Linked DNA regions of Rhodospirillum rubrum ATCC 11170. The protein of the gene in region 2 interacts with the protein of the main gene of each other region in a pairwise test. Links are inferred from orthologs where the notes say so. Each region holds a gene or a part of one and is shown on either strand. Other genes may lie near its edges.

Region 1 (9,750 bases), 580 kb from region 2 along the record:
CAAGGAAAGTAAGGTGAAAGCCACGCCTTCTGATGCTGAGTTGGAAGCAGTGGTTATATCACTGCAAAATTCCATTCGAGAATGGGCGGCTAGGCACGAGCTTTGGTTCGACTGCGGCTTTCAGACTTACGCCCAACGAGTGGATGGTGAACCTGAAGCAGCCCCTGTTGCAACTATTTTGCATTTCAATGGAGATATTGGTCGTGCGCTAGATGGGGAATTTGGTGATCTCGATGTCGAGTTCATCGAGCTACTCGCGCGGCATGGTTTCTGGTTCGATCGGATCGATGAGGTGAGCGTTCATATCTATCCTGAGGACGATAGCCCTCTGTTCCAACCGTTCCTCGACTATGTCAACTGGCAATGGGTATGCGGGCTGGTACAGCAGGACATAGCCGATGTTCACGAGGAGCTGTATTCGCATTTCGCCAAGCGACCAGACGATTTGCATCGGCTCACATGGCGCGAGTTTGAAATTTTACTATTCAGAATATTTCAAAGCCAAGGCTTTACGTGTGAGCTCGGCCCCGGCTCGAATGATGGGGGAATTGATGTTCGCGTGCTTCAGCGCGATCCTCTCGGGGACGTACTGACGCTTGTTCAGGCAAAAAAATACTCACCGAGAAACAAAATAGATATGTCTGCTGTGGCAGCACTGCATGGTGTGGCAGATGTCGAGAATGCGCAAAAGAGCATTTTCGTGACAACATCCGATTACCTACCCTCAGCACGCAAGTTCGCTGGCCGAACGCGCATTCCGATGACACTTGCTACGTCGAACGACGTGCGGAACTGGTGTCAGAATGCAAGCGACGGGATTATTCGTGACAAATCAAAACTTGTCGCGCCATCAGCAGTATCGTACTTGCTTCAGAATCTTTCGTCGAAAGATTCCCGCATAGTCTACGCTCGTACTGGCTACTCGGTCATCACGAACCAGTTCGCGGTTGTGCTAAAGGAAACGAAGTACGCAGCCCTGTTAATGGGGATTCCTTCGCGAACGATCTCCGGTTACTGGCAGGAGGGTTTTGAAGTGCCTGACATAGGCTCTAAATGCCTAGAGGGCCTGACAGCGGATAACGTGTTCCGCGCGAAGCGGTCGGTGAGCGACGGAAAGGTGAGGTACTGGAACGGGCATGATTTATTCAGGGCTTGGAACGGCGAGCCCGTGCATTTCAATCTCTGTGATTAAGGTTATCGTTCTGCGGCGTTGAACAAGTCTTGGCCCAATAAGCTATCGGAACTTGTCCTTTTAAACCGCGACTTGAAGCGAATGCCGATATCGGTAGTTTTGTGCGCCCGCAACCAGACCCGAACAACCTCAAGGCGGTCCGCGAAAGCCGGGCGCCTTTTTCGCATGCCCGCCGTCCCTTAAAACTCCAGGTCGACGACCAAGGGCAGGTGGTCGGAGGCGCGGCGGATGCCTTGGCCTTGGGGCAGGGTTGGCCAGGGGGTCAGGCGGCGGGGGGAGGGGCGCACCAGCAGGCGGTCGAGGCGCAGGATCGGCAGCCAGCTGGGGAAGGTGCGGCGCGAGCAATCGGCGTCGAACCACGTCTTCAAGCCGGCCACCGCCGTTTGCCCCCAGGGCAGCCATTCGTTGAAATCGCCCATCAGGATCAGCGGATGATGGGCGTCGCGGCCGTCGGCGCCGGCCAGCGGTCGCGACAGGCGTTCGCCCAGCCGGCCGACCTGCCAGCGCCGCTCCTTGCGGCCCAGGCCGAGGTGGGTGACCATCACCCGCAGCGGGCCGGCCGGATGCTCGAGGGTGGCGTCCATCGCCCGGCGCGGTTCGCATCCGGGAACGGATAGATCCAGCGGCAGGGCGGCGACCACCGGCCAGCGGCTGAGAATGGCGTTGCCATAGGCGCCGCCGTCGCGTTTGAGCGTTGGCGAATGGACGGCGCGCATGCCGGTGGCGCGGGCGATCAACGTCAGCGGATCCTCGGCCTCGCCGGGATGGCGGCGCAGATCGACCTCTTGCAGGCCTACGACATCGGGCGACAGCACCGCCAGGGCCTTGGCCACCCGCGACGGATCGCGGCGGCGGTCGGTGCCGACGCAGCCATGAAGGTTCCAGCAGACGACGCGAAGGGCGATCGAACCGGCGAACCCCTCGCTCGTTGACGTGCTGTGCGGGACCAGGGGACTGGGCTGATGGAGCGTCATTCCGCCGGGCGGGCGGCCGGTCGGGCTGCCGCGTCTGATCGGGTCTCCGGCTCGGCGGTCGTCCCGGTCTCTCCCGCCGGCTTGCCCGAGGTCTTCTCGCGCTTTTCGGCCCAGCGCTGCAGGGCATGGGCGAGCACCGCCGTGGTGATGCCGACCCCGGCCAGGGCGAGCAAGCTGCCCCAGGTGGGGTCGCGCAAGCTGGCGGCGACCCGCTCGCCCAGGAACGACAGGGCGGCGATGCCCGGAGCCATCCCCAGGAGGGTGCCGACCAGATAATCGCGAAAGCGGATATGGGTGGCGCCGCACACCAGATTGACCAGGGTGAAGGGCATCACCGGCACATTGCGCAGCGCCGCCACGGTGGCCGCCCCCTGTTTGGCCAAGCGCTGGCTGAGCGCCGGAATCGCCCGGCCGCCGAAGCGCTCGATGGCGTCGCGGCCGGCCATGCGGCCGATCAGGAACAACAGCGAGGCGCTGGCGCCGACCCCCAGAAGATTGACGATCAGGGCGATCCACGGATCAAAGGCCATGCCGGTGCCGAGAATCATCACCATCACCGGAAAGCCGACCAGTCCCAGGGCGACGATGCCAAGCACGGCGACCAACGGCGCGAAGGGCGAGCTGGTCCACGATCCCAGGGCATCAAGCAGGCGATGGGGATCGGCCCATTTCAGCAGATCGGGATTGGTCCAGGCCAGCCCCAGGGCGCCGCCCACCGCCACCACCGCCGCCAGGGCCAGCCACGCCTTGCGGCGCTTGCGTCCGCCGGAAGGATCGGGCGGCGGGGCCGGCGGCAGTTCTTCGATCGACGGCGCGATCAGCATGGCCGCCGCCGTGTCGGGATCAAGCGGCCGGTCGGGATCGCACAGGCGAAGATCGGGGGCGAGGTCGGCAAGCAAGGTGGGGGTGCGGTGGGTGAAGGGCAGCAAGGTGTTGCCGGGCTTGTCGCGCAGGGCCTCGATCGCCTTGATCCACGAGCCCTCGGCCTCGATCCGCGCCGCCACCGTCTGGGCATCAAGGCCGAGCAGATCGCCCGCCAGCCGACAGGCCAAAGCAAAAAGCTTGGCGTGGAAGTCAGCGGTGCCGTCGTCTTCCAAAATAACGTCGCATTCGGTGTCGAGGCCCATCGAGCGGTTGGCCATATTGGCCGATCCGATGCGCAGGCTGGTGCCGTCGGCGATCATCACCTTGCAATGAACGTAAACGCCCCGGCCCTCGGGCTCGGCCGGCGGATCGGTTGGATCGGTGGGGTCGGCGGCCTCGGCGTTCTCCGCCCCGTTCGGTCCTTCGTCGCTGTCGCGGGCGATCGGCCAATAGGCGGCGAAACGGCCATGGCGATCGGCCGCGCGCAGGCGGTCGAGCATGTCGTCGCGGCCCTTGTCCATGATCGCCTGCTGGGCCGGGCCATCCGACCCTTGGGGCAGGATGATCACGACCTCCGGGCCGTCCTCCTCGGCAAGGCGGCGTTCGAGAACGGCGCCGACCGCCTCGCTGGTCAGATACTGCTGCTCGATGAACAGCCAGTCGCGGGCGTTTTCCAAGGTGGCGATAAAGCCGGCTTCGACTTCGCGGACCTCGGAGCGGCCGGCGTATTCGTGTTCGGTGCGGGCGATCGACACCGCGATATCGGTGAAGTCCGGCGCGATAGCGGCCGGCCAGGGATCGGAAACGGCCTCGGCCGGCGCGGGGAGGATGTCGTGGGCGGGCAAGGGCTCGGCGGTGGCCCGCTCCCAGCGGCGGCGGGCGATCTCGGTCAGGGCGCGGGCGGCGTCGCCATCGACCATGACCTGCACATCGTGCCAGGGTCGGCCAAAGGCGCCGTCCGGGTTCACCCGGCGCGGATCATGGGCGAGATGGCGCGATGTGTCCCAGCGCGAGGTGGTGAGGTCGAGACCGCCGCTGAAGGCCAAGCGGCCATCGATGGCGACGATCTTCTGGTGATGGCTGGCCAGGGCCGGCAGATCGCCGTCCTCAACGAAATGCAGGCGCGGATGACAGGCCCACAGCTTGGGCAGATCGAAGGGGACCTCGCGTTCAAGCAGGAACAGCACGGCCACCCGCCACAGCACGATGTGAATATGCAAATCGGGATTGCGTTCCAGGGCGGCCAGCAGCAGTGGCTGGAGGGCGACGGGCCAGCCGTCGGCGGCCAAACCCTGGTCGTCGATTTCGACATCGCGCAGCAAATCGACCTTGGAATGCAGTTCCCAGGCGATGATCAGCACCTCGCGGCGCGCCGCGATCACCGCTTGGCGCAGGGCCGAGAAATACGCCTCGCCATCGATGAGAATGGCGCAGCGATCGGCATGGGCCCGTCGCCAGACCGCGTCCCCGGGCAGGCGGAAGGGGGGGGGCTCTTGGTCTTCGGCGGTACGGGGGGGGCTGGCAGCAAGGGGGGGGGTGATCATGGCCGTCTCCGCCTGGGCTTTCGGGCGGGAGGCCGGCCGGAACGCCGCACCCTCCCTTTAAGGCCAAACGTGCGGGGAGGGGCGGAGTTCCGAAAGCCCAAGGCTCACGGCCAAGGGGAACGGCGGGCGTGGCGGGCGGAAAAGCGCGGGGGGGCTTCTTCGCACGCCACGCCAGAGGCGAAAACGGAGGCCTTCAGAAGTCGGTCTGCCTTGTGAAGGCTTCCGTTTCAAGGCGGTCGTTAGTGAACCGTGACGCCATGGGGGGCGCGGGTCGAGGTGGCGTCGAGCAACATCAGCGCCGTGCCGGGATGACGGCCGATCAGTTCGGGCAAGATGCCGTCGATGGTGGTGGCGCGGCTGGCCTGATCGGTCAGAACGGCGGCGAAGGGGCCTTCTTCTTCAAGCAGGCGCAGGGCGCCGGCAACCTCATTGGCGGTGAAAACGGAAAAGCGATCGCATAATTCCGCTTCGGCCAGACGAAGAACCTTGTCGTCTTCGCTGACCACCAAAACCCGGGCTGCACCTGACAGGGAGGATTTATCCGACATCGATTGGGTTCCTTGCGCTCTCCGCCCCGCTCGCCGGGGAACGGCCTTGGTTCACTCCCTTATGGCAAGAACCGTACCAGTCGGGGCGCGATTACTACGGGCGGACAGAAAGGTCTCATAGGGCAAGGGCTTGCCGGATTTTGCCAAGAAAGCACCTGAAGCAGACCAGCCGTTGCGGAGCCGGCACGTTTCGCGGATTGCGAAGCAAAGCGGAACCCTTGGATCATCTCGCAGCAAAACGGGTGACGGTCAGGCCTGCTCTTCGGGACTGCGGCAGCGCAGCGACAGGGCATGCACGCGCTCGCGCAGTTCCTCGGCCACCAAGGCGTTGACCAGACGCTGGCGCTCCAAGCGCGACATCCCGGAAAAGCGCGCCGAAACGATGTCGAGGCTGAAATGGGTCTCGCCGGCGCCGTCGATCGGCGCATGGCCGCCCTGATCGGCCGGGGCGAGGGCGGCGAGGCGATCGCCATGGCCGGCATGCTTGCGCGAGTCATCGCGAATGATCAGGGTTTCGGGGGCGAGACCGGCCCGCAGCTTGCTTTCCAGGCGGTCACGGATCGGGGTGGCGGAGGACGGGGCGGCGAGGGTCATGGCGGATTTCCTTGCGATCGGACGGGGGCGGGGATCGGTTGGGGCCGGGGGGCGGGCCGTCACCCGGGAGGGGTGTTACCCGGGTGTGGTGTCGATTGGGGGGCGGGCGCGCTCCCTGTCAAGGGCGGTCGATGGCTTGCCTTGCGCCGGTTGGGCCCCCATAGTAGGCACCGTCATGACACAGAGCGATGGCATTGGACGCGGCGGCCGCAAAAAGCACCGCGCCGTCCCCCCCCCTTGATGGCTTTGCGAACGGCCCGGGGCTGGCGCCGCGCCGTTGTGATCACGCGGGGTGTGGCGCCGAGGGGCTCTACCGCGCCCCCAAGGATCGCGGCCTGCGCGAGTATTACTGGTTCTGTCTTGTTCACGTGCAGGACTATAATCGCACATGGAATTATTATGGCGCCATGAGCGAGGCCGAGATCGAGCGGGAGATCCGCCATTCCACGGTGTGGAACCGCCCGACTTGGCCGCTGGGCGAACGCGCCGTCAACGCCCGTCCCGGAACGGAGTCGCCTTTCGCCGACCCCTTTGGCCTGTTCGAGGAACAAAACGGCGAGGCCGCCCGCGCCCGGGTCTCGCGCGAGGGCGCCCGCTACCGCGAGGATGGGCCGCGCGCCCGGGCGATGCGGGTGCTTGATCTTGAAGAACCCCTGACCCTGGACGGACTGAAAAGCCGCTACAAGGTCTTGGTCAAACGCTATCACCCCGACGCCAACGGCGGGGACAAGGACTCCGAGGAGCGTTTCAAGATAGTCAACGAAGCCTATCACGTGCTGGTCAACGTCCTGAACGCGTGACATTCTGCCCGGCCGCCCCTGTGCGGTCCGCTTTTTCATCACCAAGCCGTTTGCCTGAGAACGAGGAAGTCCATGGACGTCGCTGCTGAGTATCCCGTTGATAAACCCGACACCCAGGTTTCCGTGCGGGACGTGTTCGGTATCGAGTCCGATCTGACCGTGCCGGCCTTCACCGAGGTGTCCGAGCACGTTCCCGATCGCGACGACGCCTATTGCTTCGACCGCGACACCACTTTGGCCGTTCTCGCCGGGTTCGCCTTCAATCGCCGGGTGATGATCCAGGGCTATCACGGCACCGGCAAATCCACCCATATCGAGCAGATCGCCTCGCGCCTCAACTGGCCGTGCATCCGCGTCAATCTTGACAGCCACGTCAGCCGCATCGATCTGGTCGGCAAGGATGCCATCGTTTTGCGCGACGGGCTGCAGGTTACGGAATTCCGCGAGGGAATCCTCCCCTGGTGTCTGCAGCGGCCGATCGCCCTGACCTTTGACGAATACGACGCCGGGCGGGCCGATGTGATGTTCGTCATCCAGCGGGTGCTCGAGGTCGAAGGCCGGTTGACCCTGCTCGATCAGAACAAGGTGATCCGCCCCCACCCCTATTTCCGTCTGTTCGCCACCGCCAATACGGTTGGCCTGGGCGATACCACCGGGCTTTATCACGGCACCCAGCAGATCAATCAGGGGCAGATGGACCGCTGGAACATCGTCGCCACGCTGAATTACCTGGAGCACGACGTGGAGGTGGGGATCGCCCTGGCCAAGCGTCCCGAATACGACACCCCCGAAGGCCGGGCCAAGATCAACGCCATGGTCGGCGTGGCCGATCTGTCGCGCAGCGGCTTCATCAACGGCGATATCTCGACCGTGATGTCGCCGCGCACCGTGCTGACCTGGGCCGAGAACGCCACCATCTTTGGCGATGACGCCTTCGCCTTCCGCGTGACCTTCCTGAACAAATGCGACGAGACCGAACGTCCGATCATCGCCGAGTATTATCAGCGGTGCTTTGGTAAGGAGCTCCCCGAGAGTGCGGCCTTCCGCACCGCCTTCCTGTGAGGCGCGGCGCGGGGCGGCGACAGGTCAGGGACGGATCGAAGCGATGACGCGTATTCCGGTGCCCGGTGCCGGCGGCCGGGCGAACGAGCCGCAGGAAGCCTTGAAAAACGTCACCTCGGCGACGCTGCGCGCCGTGGCCGGGCGGCCGGGGCTGGTGGTGTCTTATACCCCGGGCGGGGCGGCGCTGATCGGCGGGCAGGCCCGTCTGCCCCTGCCGCCGCGCAAGCTCGATCCCGGACAGATCACCCGGCTGCGCGGCACCGCCGACAGTCTGGCCCTGAAACTGCGCCACCACGACATCACCATCCAGGCCGGGCTGGAACCGACCGGGATCGAAGCCCGCGAGGTGTTTTCCGCCCTGGAACAGGCGCGCTATGAAACCCTGGGGGCGGGGCGGATGGCCGGGGTGGCGGCCAATATCGCTGGGGCGGTCGAAGAACGGCTGGCCGGCGAAGGCTATGACAAGGCCACCGATCCCGGTCAGATCCCCTTGGGCGAGGCGGTGCGCCTGTTGGCTCTGGAACGCTTTGGCAAGGTCGCGCCCGGGCCGGTGACCCGTCATGTGCTCGATCTGGCCCGTCAGGTGCTGCCCGAGTCCGCCCAGGCGGCGCTGGAGCGGATGATCGCCGAAGTGGGCGATCAGAAGCGCTTCGCCCGCTCGACCCGCGAATTGCTCGATGAAATGGGCCTGGAGGATTTCGATCCGACCCAGGCCGACCGCTCCGATGACGAAACCCGCAGCGGCGAGAGCGAGCCCGAAGCTGGCGAAGGGGCCGAGGACAGCCCGCCCGAGGGGATTTCAAGCCCCGGTCCGGAAAGCGACATGCAGATGGCGCCGGGCGAGGGGGAAAGCGGCGAGGGCGAGGAAGAGGGCTCCGCCCAGCAGGCGACCCTGCCCGGCGAGGGCGGCGAGGATCCGGCTGGCGAGGGCGATCCGTCGCGCCGGCGCAATTCGGTCGACGAGGACGACGACGTCGACCGCTACAAGGTGTTCAGCCGCACCCATGATCAGGTGGTTGGCGCCCTGGATCTGTGCGATCCCGAAGAACTGACCCGCCTGCGCGCCCAGCTTGATATGCAGCTTTCGCCGCTTCAAGGCGTGGTGACGCGCATCGCCAACCGCTTGCAGCGCCGACTGATGGCCCAGCAGACCCGTAGCTGGGAATTCGACCTGGAAGAAGGCTTGCTTGATGTCAGCCGGCTGGCCCGCATGGTCGCCAACCCCACCTATACCTTGTCCTACAAGCAGGAAAAGGAGATGGAGTTCCGCGATACGGTGGTCAGCCTGTTGATCGATAACTCCGGCTCGATGCGCGGCAGGCCGATTTCGGTGGCCGCCGTCAGCGCCGATATCCTGGCGCGCACCCTGGAGCGCTGCGGGGTCAAGGTCGAGATCCTGGGCTTCACCACCAGCGCCTGGAAGGGCGGCAAGGCCCGCGAGGACTGGGTGGCGGCGGGCAAGCCACCGCTTCCCGGACGGCTGAACGATCTGCGCCATATCATCTATAAGGAAGCCGATGTGCCCTGGCGGCGGGCCCGCCGGGCCTTGGGATTGATGCTCAAGGAAGGCATCCTCAAGGAAAATATCGATGGCGAGGCCTTGCTGTGGGCCCATAGCCGGTTGGTCGGCCGGCCGGAAGCCCGGCGTATCCTGATGGTGATCTCCGATGGCGCCCCGGTCGACGACAGCACGCTTTCGGCCAATACGGGCAATTACCTGGAAAAGCATCTGCGCGAGGTCATCGCCCTGATCCAGGATCGCTCGCCGGCCCAATTGGTCGCCATCGGCATCGGTCACGATGTCACCCGCTATTATCAGCGGGCGGTCACCATCAATGATCCCGAGGACCTGGGCGGCACCATGATGCGCCAGCTTCTCGAATTGTTCGAAGAGCCCTCCGCGCCGAACCGCCGTTGGCGCAAGGCCGACCGGCTGGCCCTTTGACCCTTTTTTTTCGCGGAGACGGACAATGCCGGGTTTTCTGACGGCCGATCTCATTCGGGCCCGGCTGGCGCCGAAGGATTTTCAGCGCGGCGAGGAGTACCTGAAAGACGGGCGGGTGCTTAAAGCCGAATGGGTGGCCGACGACGAGATTTCCGGTCAGGTCGCCGGCTCGGCCGGGCGGCGCTATGTGCAAACGATTACGCTTGAGAACGGCCTGGGCGGTCTGT
Region 2 (5,082 bases):
CGAGGAAGCCTCCAGCCGTCGTGGCGACACCTCCGAGAACCTGATCTCCATCCTTGAGACCCGCCTCGACGCCGTGGTCTATCGTATGAAGATCGTGCCGACCGTGTTCTCCAGCCGTCAGATCATCAACCACGGCCATATCCTGGTGAACGGTCGCCGCGTTTCGGTGGCCTCCTACCGGGTGCAGGAAGGCGACGTGATCGAGGTCAAGGAAAAGTCCCGGCAGATGCCCCTCATCCTCGAGGCCCTGCAGTCCCACGAGCGCGACATTCCCGAATACATCACCATGGATCTGGCGCACGCCAAGGGAACCTTCCTGCGCGCTCCCAAGCTGGAAGACGTGCCCTATCCGGTGCAGATGGAACCGAACCTGGTGGTCGAGTTCTACTCCCGCTAAGTCGGCTTCCGCCGGTTTTCCACATGGTTTATGCGACGGCTCCACCCTTTTGGGTGGGGCCGTTTTGCTATGATCTTGCCCCTTTTTCTCGGGCCGCCTTTACGCTGGGGCGTGGTGTCCGAGAGCGGCGGCGACGATGTGCTTGCTGTTAAGACCCTAATGCGGCGAATGCTCGACCAGTTCGTCGCGCAGCAGCGACATCGCCTTGATCAGGGCATGGACCCGCAGTCCGGGGACCAGCCCCAGGTCATGGCGGGCGCGGGCGGTGATGCTGGCCCATAGCCGGCAGGGCGGGCCGCCGGGGGGCCCAGCGTCCAGATCGACGGACAGTCGGCCGTCTTCGGGCTCGCCGATGGCCAGGATGGTCGCGGCCAGGATGTTTTGCACCGAGACCATGCGCGGCCGCTCCAGGGCCAGCGAGATATCGGCGGCGGCGATGCGCACCCGCACCTTGGTGCCCAGCGGCAGGTCAATGGGGCGGGTGCGCAGCAGCCCGGCCGGGGTATCGAGCAAGGTGGCGCCAAAGGGGATGTCGCGGCCGGCGACCTTGGCGGCGACCACCGCCCCGGCATCGCGCTGGGCGGCGAAATCCGGGATGTCGGGGCGGGCCAGAACCTCTTCCAGCGGTCCGCTGGCCGCCACCTGTCCCTCGGCGATCAGCACCAGGGTATCGGCCAGCCGCAGCACCTCGTCCATGGCGTGGCTGACGTAGAGGATGGGGATGGAAAACCGCCGGGGCAGGCGGGCGATGAAGGGCAGCACCTCGTCCTTGCGCTGGGCGTCGAGCGAGGCCAAGGGTTCGTCCATCAGCAAGATGCGCGGGCTGGCCAGCAGGGCGCGGCCGATCGCCACCCGCTGCTTCTCGCCCCCTGACAGCTTGGCCGGCCGGCGGTCGAGCAGGGCACTGATGCCGAGCAAGTCAACCACATCGTCTTCGCCGACATAGCGTTCGGCGGCGGGCACCCGGTTCATGCCAAAGGCCAGATTCTGGCGCACGGTAAGGTGGGGGAACAGCCGCCCCTCCTGGAAGACATAGCCGACGCGGCGCTTTTCCGGGGCGAGATCGATGCCCTTGGCCCCGTCAAACAGCACGCGGTCGTCAACGACGATGCGGCCGCCATCGGGACGCGACAGCCCGGCCACCATGCTGATCACCGAGGTCTTGCCCGCGCCCGAACGGCCAAACAGCGCCGTCACCCCCTTGCCGGCGCGAAAGGCGATCGACAGGCGCAGGGCGCCCTGCTGGCGAAGGACATCGATATCAAGCATGACCTACCCTTGAATGATCCGGTTGACCCGCCGCGACAGGAATTCCGAGGCGAGAAGGGCGATCATCGCGACAGTGATCGAGATCAGGCACAGGCGCCCGGCCGCCACCTCGCCGTTGGGAATCTGGGTCTGGGTATAAAGGGCGAGCGGCAGGGTGCGGGTCTGGCCGGGGATATTGGACACGAAGGTGATGGTGGCGCCGAATTCCCCTAGGCAGCGCGCGAAGCCCAGGATCACCCCGGTCAGAATCCCCGGGGCGACCAGCGGCAGGGTCACGGTGAAGAAGGTGCGCAAGGGGCCGGCGCCCAGGGTGCGCGCCGCCGATTCCAGGCCGCGATCGACGCCTTCGATCGACAGGCGGATCGCCTGGACCATCAGCGGAAAGGCGATCACCGCCGAAGCCACCGCCGCCCCGCGCCAGGTGAAGGCCAGGGTCAGGCCGAACCAGTCATAGAGCAGGGCGCCGACCGCGCCGTTGCGTCCCAGGGTGACCAGCAACAGATAGCCGATGACCACCGGCGGCAGCACCAAAGGTAGGTGGATAAGGCCATCGAGGATGGTCTTACCGGGAAACGTCCGCCGCGCCAGCAGCCAAGCGAAGGCGATGCCCAGGGGCAGACTGCCGGCGATGCCCCAGGTGGACACCTTGAGGCTGAGCATCAGGGCGTCGGTTTCGGCGGGGGTCAGCAAGGGCATGGAAAAGGCCACCTCGTCGCGACAAGCCCAAGGCGGCGAAAGGCCTTCGCTGCCTTGGGCCTTGTAGCAGGATCAGGGTTTGACTTGGAAGCCGTAGCGCTCGAAAACCGCCTTGGCCTTGGCGCCCTTGAGGAAGTCAACGAAGGCGCGGGCGGTCTTGGTGTCCTTGGCCTTAACCGTCGCCACCGGATAGGTGACCGGCTTATGCGAGGATTCGGGCAGCAGGGCCAGGGTCTTGACCTTCTCGCTGACGGCGGAATCGGTGGAATAGACGACGCCCAGCGGGCTTTCGCCCCGTTCGACGAAGGTCAGGGCGCCGCGCACGTCATTGGCCGGGGCGAGCTTGTTCGCCACGCCGTCCCACAGGCCGAGCTTGGTGAAGGCCTCTTTGGTGTAGATGCCCACGGGCACATGGTCGGGATCGCCGACGGCCAGCCGGCCCTCGCCGAGCAGGGCCGGGAAGTCGGTCTTGGAGGAGACCTCGGCCACCTTGAGCGTTGAATTGGCCGGGGCGATCAGCGCCAGACGGTTGCCAAGCAGATCGGCGCGGCTGTCCTTGGCGATCAGCCCCTTTTCATCAAGGTAATCCATCCACTTCTGGTCGGCCGACAGGAAAACGCCGGCCGGCGCGCCTTGCTCGATCTGCTTGGCCAGGGTCGAGGACGAGGCGAAGGAGGCCACGGCCGGACCGGCGCCGGTGTCGTTGAACAGGGCGATGATGTCGGTCAGGGCATTGGTGGTCGAGGCGGCGGCGAAGACGGTAAGCTCTTCGGCCTGGGCCGCCGGGGCCGCCAGGACGAGGGCGAGCGAACCCGCCGCGAGAAGACCGCGCAAGGAACCGATATGCATGGAGGGGATCCCCTTTTCCCGAGATGACAGGCTCTTCGAGCCCTTGTGCAAAGCCGTGCTTATGCGTCATGGGATACAAGATATGGGGGAAGGGGTCAATGCGCCCCGGTCGTGGCGCGGTCGGCTCAAACAAAAGGGCCGCCCGCCGGGGACGACCCTTTGATAGTCTTGGCCAGGATGGACTGTTGTGATCAGGCGGCGGTGGTCGGGATGCCGCTTTTTTCAAACAGGGTGGCCAGTTCGCCATCGGCGGCCATTTCGCGCACGATGTCGCAGCCGCCAACGAACTCGCCCTTCACATAAAGCTGCGGCAGGGTCGGCCAATTAGCGAATTCCTTGATGCCCTGACGGATTTCGTCGTCCTCAAGGACGTTGATGCCCTTGAAGGCGACGCCGTAGTGGTTGAGCACCTGAACGACGGCGGCGGAAAAGCCGCATTGGGGAAACGCCGGGGTTCCCTTCATGAACAGGACGACGGGGGTGCCGTCGACTTCGCTTTTGATGCGGTCCTGAACGCTCATCGGGCAGTCCTTTCAAAGGGGATCGGAGGGGGGAACCTGGGCGCGATATGGGATGGCCGGAGGGCGGCTGTCAATTCCAATCCTTTTAGGGGTATTCCTGCGCCGGCGGGTCTTTGCGGACCGGCCAGAGGTAAAGGGCGACGCCGGCCCAGATGAAGCCGAAGGTCAGAAGCTCGGTCGTCGTCACCGGTTCCTTGAAGACCAGGGCGGCCAAAGCGAACTGGATGGTCGGATTGGTGTACTGGATGACGCCCAGCGTCGACAGGCGCAGCCGGCGCGCCGCCCAGGTGAAGAAGAACAGCGGTACGGCGGTCAGCGGGCCAAGCGCCATCAGCCACAGGCTGCGCCCCCAAGGACCATCGAAAAAGGCCAGACCGCCGCCCTTGAGCTCGATCCAGGCGAGGAGGCCGATCAACACCGGCGACAGCAGCAGGGCTTCGATGAAAAGCCCGGCCAGCGGCGGCACCGATACGGTTTTGCGGATCAGGCCATAGAGGGCAAAGGTTGAGGCCAGGGTCAGCGAAATCCACGGCAGCGATCCGGTGCGCCACAGGGCGATGCCGACGCCGGCGGCGGCGAGGGCGACGGCCAGCCCCTGGCGGCGGCTCATCTCCTCGCCGAGCACCAGCCGTCCCAGAACCACGGTGACCAAGGGAAAGATGTAATAGCCGAGCGAGCCCTGCATGGCATGGCCGGAGGTCGCGGCATGGATGAAGGTCAGCCAGTTGATGGAAATCGCCACCGTCGCCGCCAGCATCAGCAAGAAGACGCGACGATTGGCCAGGAAACGCAAGCTGGCGGCCAACTCGCCGCGCAGCCCCAGGGTAATACCCATCACCACCATCGCCCAGAGAACGCGGTGGCTGAGGATCTCCAGGGCCGAAACTTCCGAGACGGCTTTGAAAAACAGCGGCGAGATGCCCCAGACGCCATAGGCGCCAAGGGCGGCCGCCACCCCCCGCGCCGAAGACCCGGCGGGCGAAGGCGACAGGGAGGGGGAGGCCATGGGCGCGTTCATCCGTCAGGCTGTGGGCCATAAGACCCCGGGCCGGGATGTCCCGGGATCAGTCCTTGGGCTTGGTCTGCAGGGCGAGGGCGTGCAAGTCGCCGCCCATTTTGCCCTTCAGGGCGTCATAGACCATCTGGTGCTGCTGCACCCGGGTCTTGCCGGTGAAGGCGGCCGAGATGACCTGGGCCGCATAGTGGTCGCCGTCGCCGCGAAGATCTTCGATCGTGACCTCCGCGTCGGGGAAAGCGTCCTGGATCAGGGTTTTGATCTGACCGGCTTCCATCGCCATGCTCTGCGCTCCTTGCGGGGGGAGGGGAAAAAAAACAAGAGTAGAGCGGCGC

What was found.
Region 1: the proteins of grxD (region 2) and RRU_RS01080 interact in binary tests that used the Escherichia coli proteins (3 or more experiments, as listed by UniProt). The link is inferred for Rhodospirillum rubrum ATCC 11170 from one-to-one orthologs.

What each region holds. Positions count from the first base shown.
Region 1 is NC_007643.1:248,486-258,235, forward strand. What follows is about bases 4,045-6,876. They hold RRU_RS01080 (BolA family protein), read right to left. Parts: upstream 5,717-6,876; coding sequence 5,372-5,716; downstream 4,045-5,371. Other genes in these bases: RRU_RS01070 (VTT domain-containing protein), read right to left, coding at 4,045-4,574; RRU_RS01075 (hypothetical protein), read right to left, coding at 4,814-5,122; RRU_RS01085 (J domain-containing protein), read left to right, coding at 5,905-6,516; cobS (cobaltochelatase subunit CobS), read left to right, coding at 6,589-6,876. Also shown: RRU_RS01060 (restriction endonuclease), read left to right, coding at 14-1,192; RRU_RS01065 (endonuclease/exonuclease/phosphatase family protein), read right to left, coding at 1,372-2,166; more of RRU_RS01070, read right to left, coding at 2,163-4,044; more of cobS, read left to right, coding at 6,877-7,578; RRU_RS01095 (cobaltochelatase CobT-related protein), read left to right, coding at 7,622-9,523; RRU_RS01100 (DEAD/DEAH box helicase), read left to right, coding at 9,549-9,750. UniProt on the Escherichia coli protein: Transcriptional regulator that plays an important role in general stress response. Has many effects on cell morphology, cell growth and cell division. Acts by regulating the transcription of many genes, including dacA (PBP-5), dacC (PBP-6), ampC and mreB.
Region 2 is NC_007643.1:830,328-835,409, forward strand. The notes cover bases 2,068-5,045. They hold grxD (Grx4 family monothiol glutaredoxin), read right to left. Parts: upstream 3,733-5,045; coding sequence 3,403-3,732; downstream 2,068-3,402. Other genes in these bases: modB (molybdate ABC transporter permease subunit), read right to left, coding at 2,068-2,362; modA (molybdate ABC transporter substrate-binding protein), read right to left, coding at 2,435-3,211; rarD (EamA family transporter RarD), read right to left, coding at 3,818-4,738; RRU_RS03690 (BolA family protein), read right to left, coding at 4,797-5,030. Also shown: rpsD (30S ribosomal protein S4), read left to right, coding at 1-397; modC (molybdenum ABC transporter ATP-binding protein), read right to left, coding at 554-1,666; more of modB, read right to left, coding at 1,670-2,067. UniProt on the Escherichia coli protein: Monothiol glutaredoxin involved in the biogenesis of iron-sulfur clusters.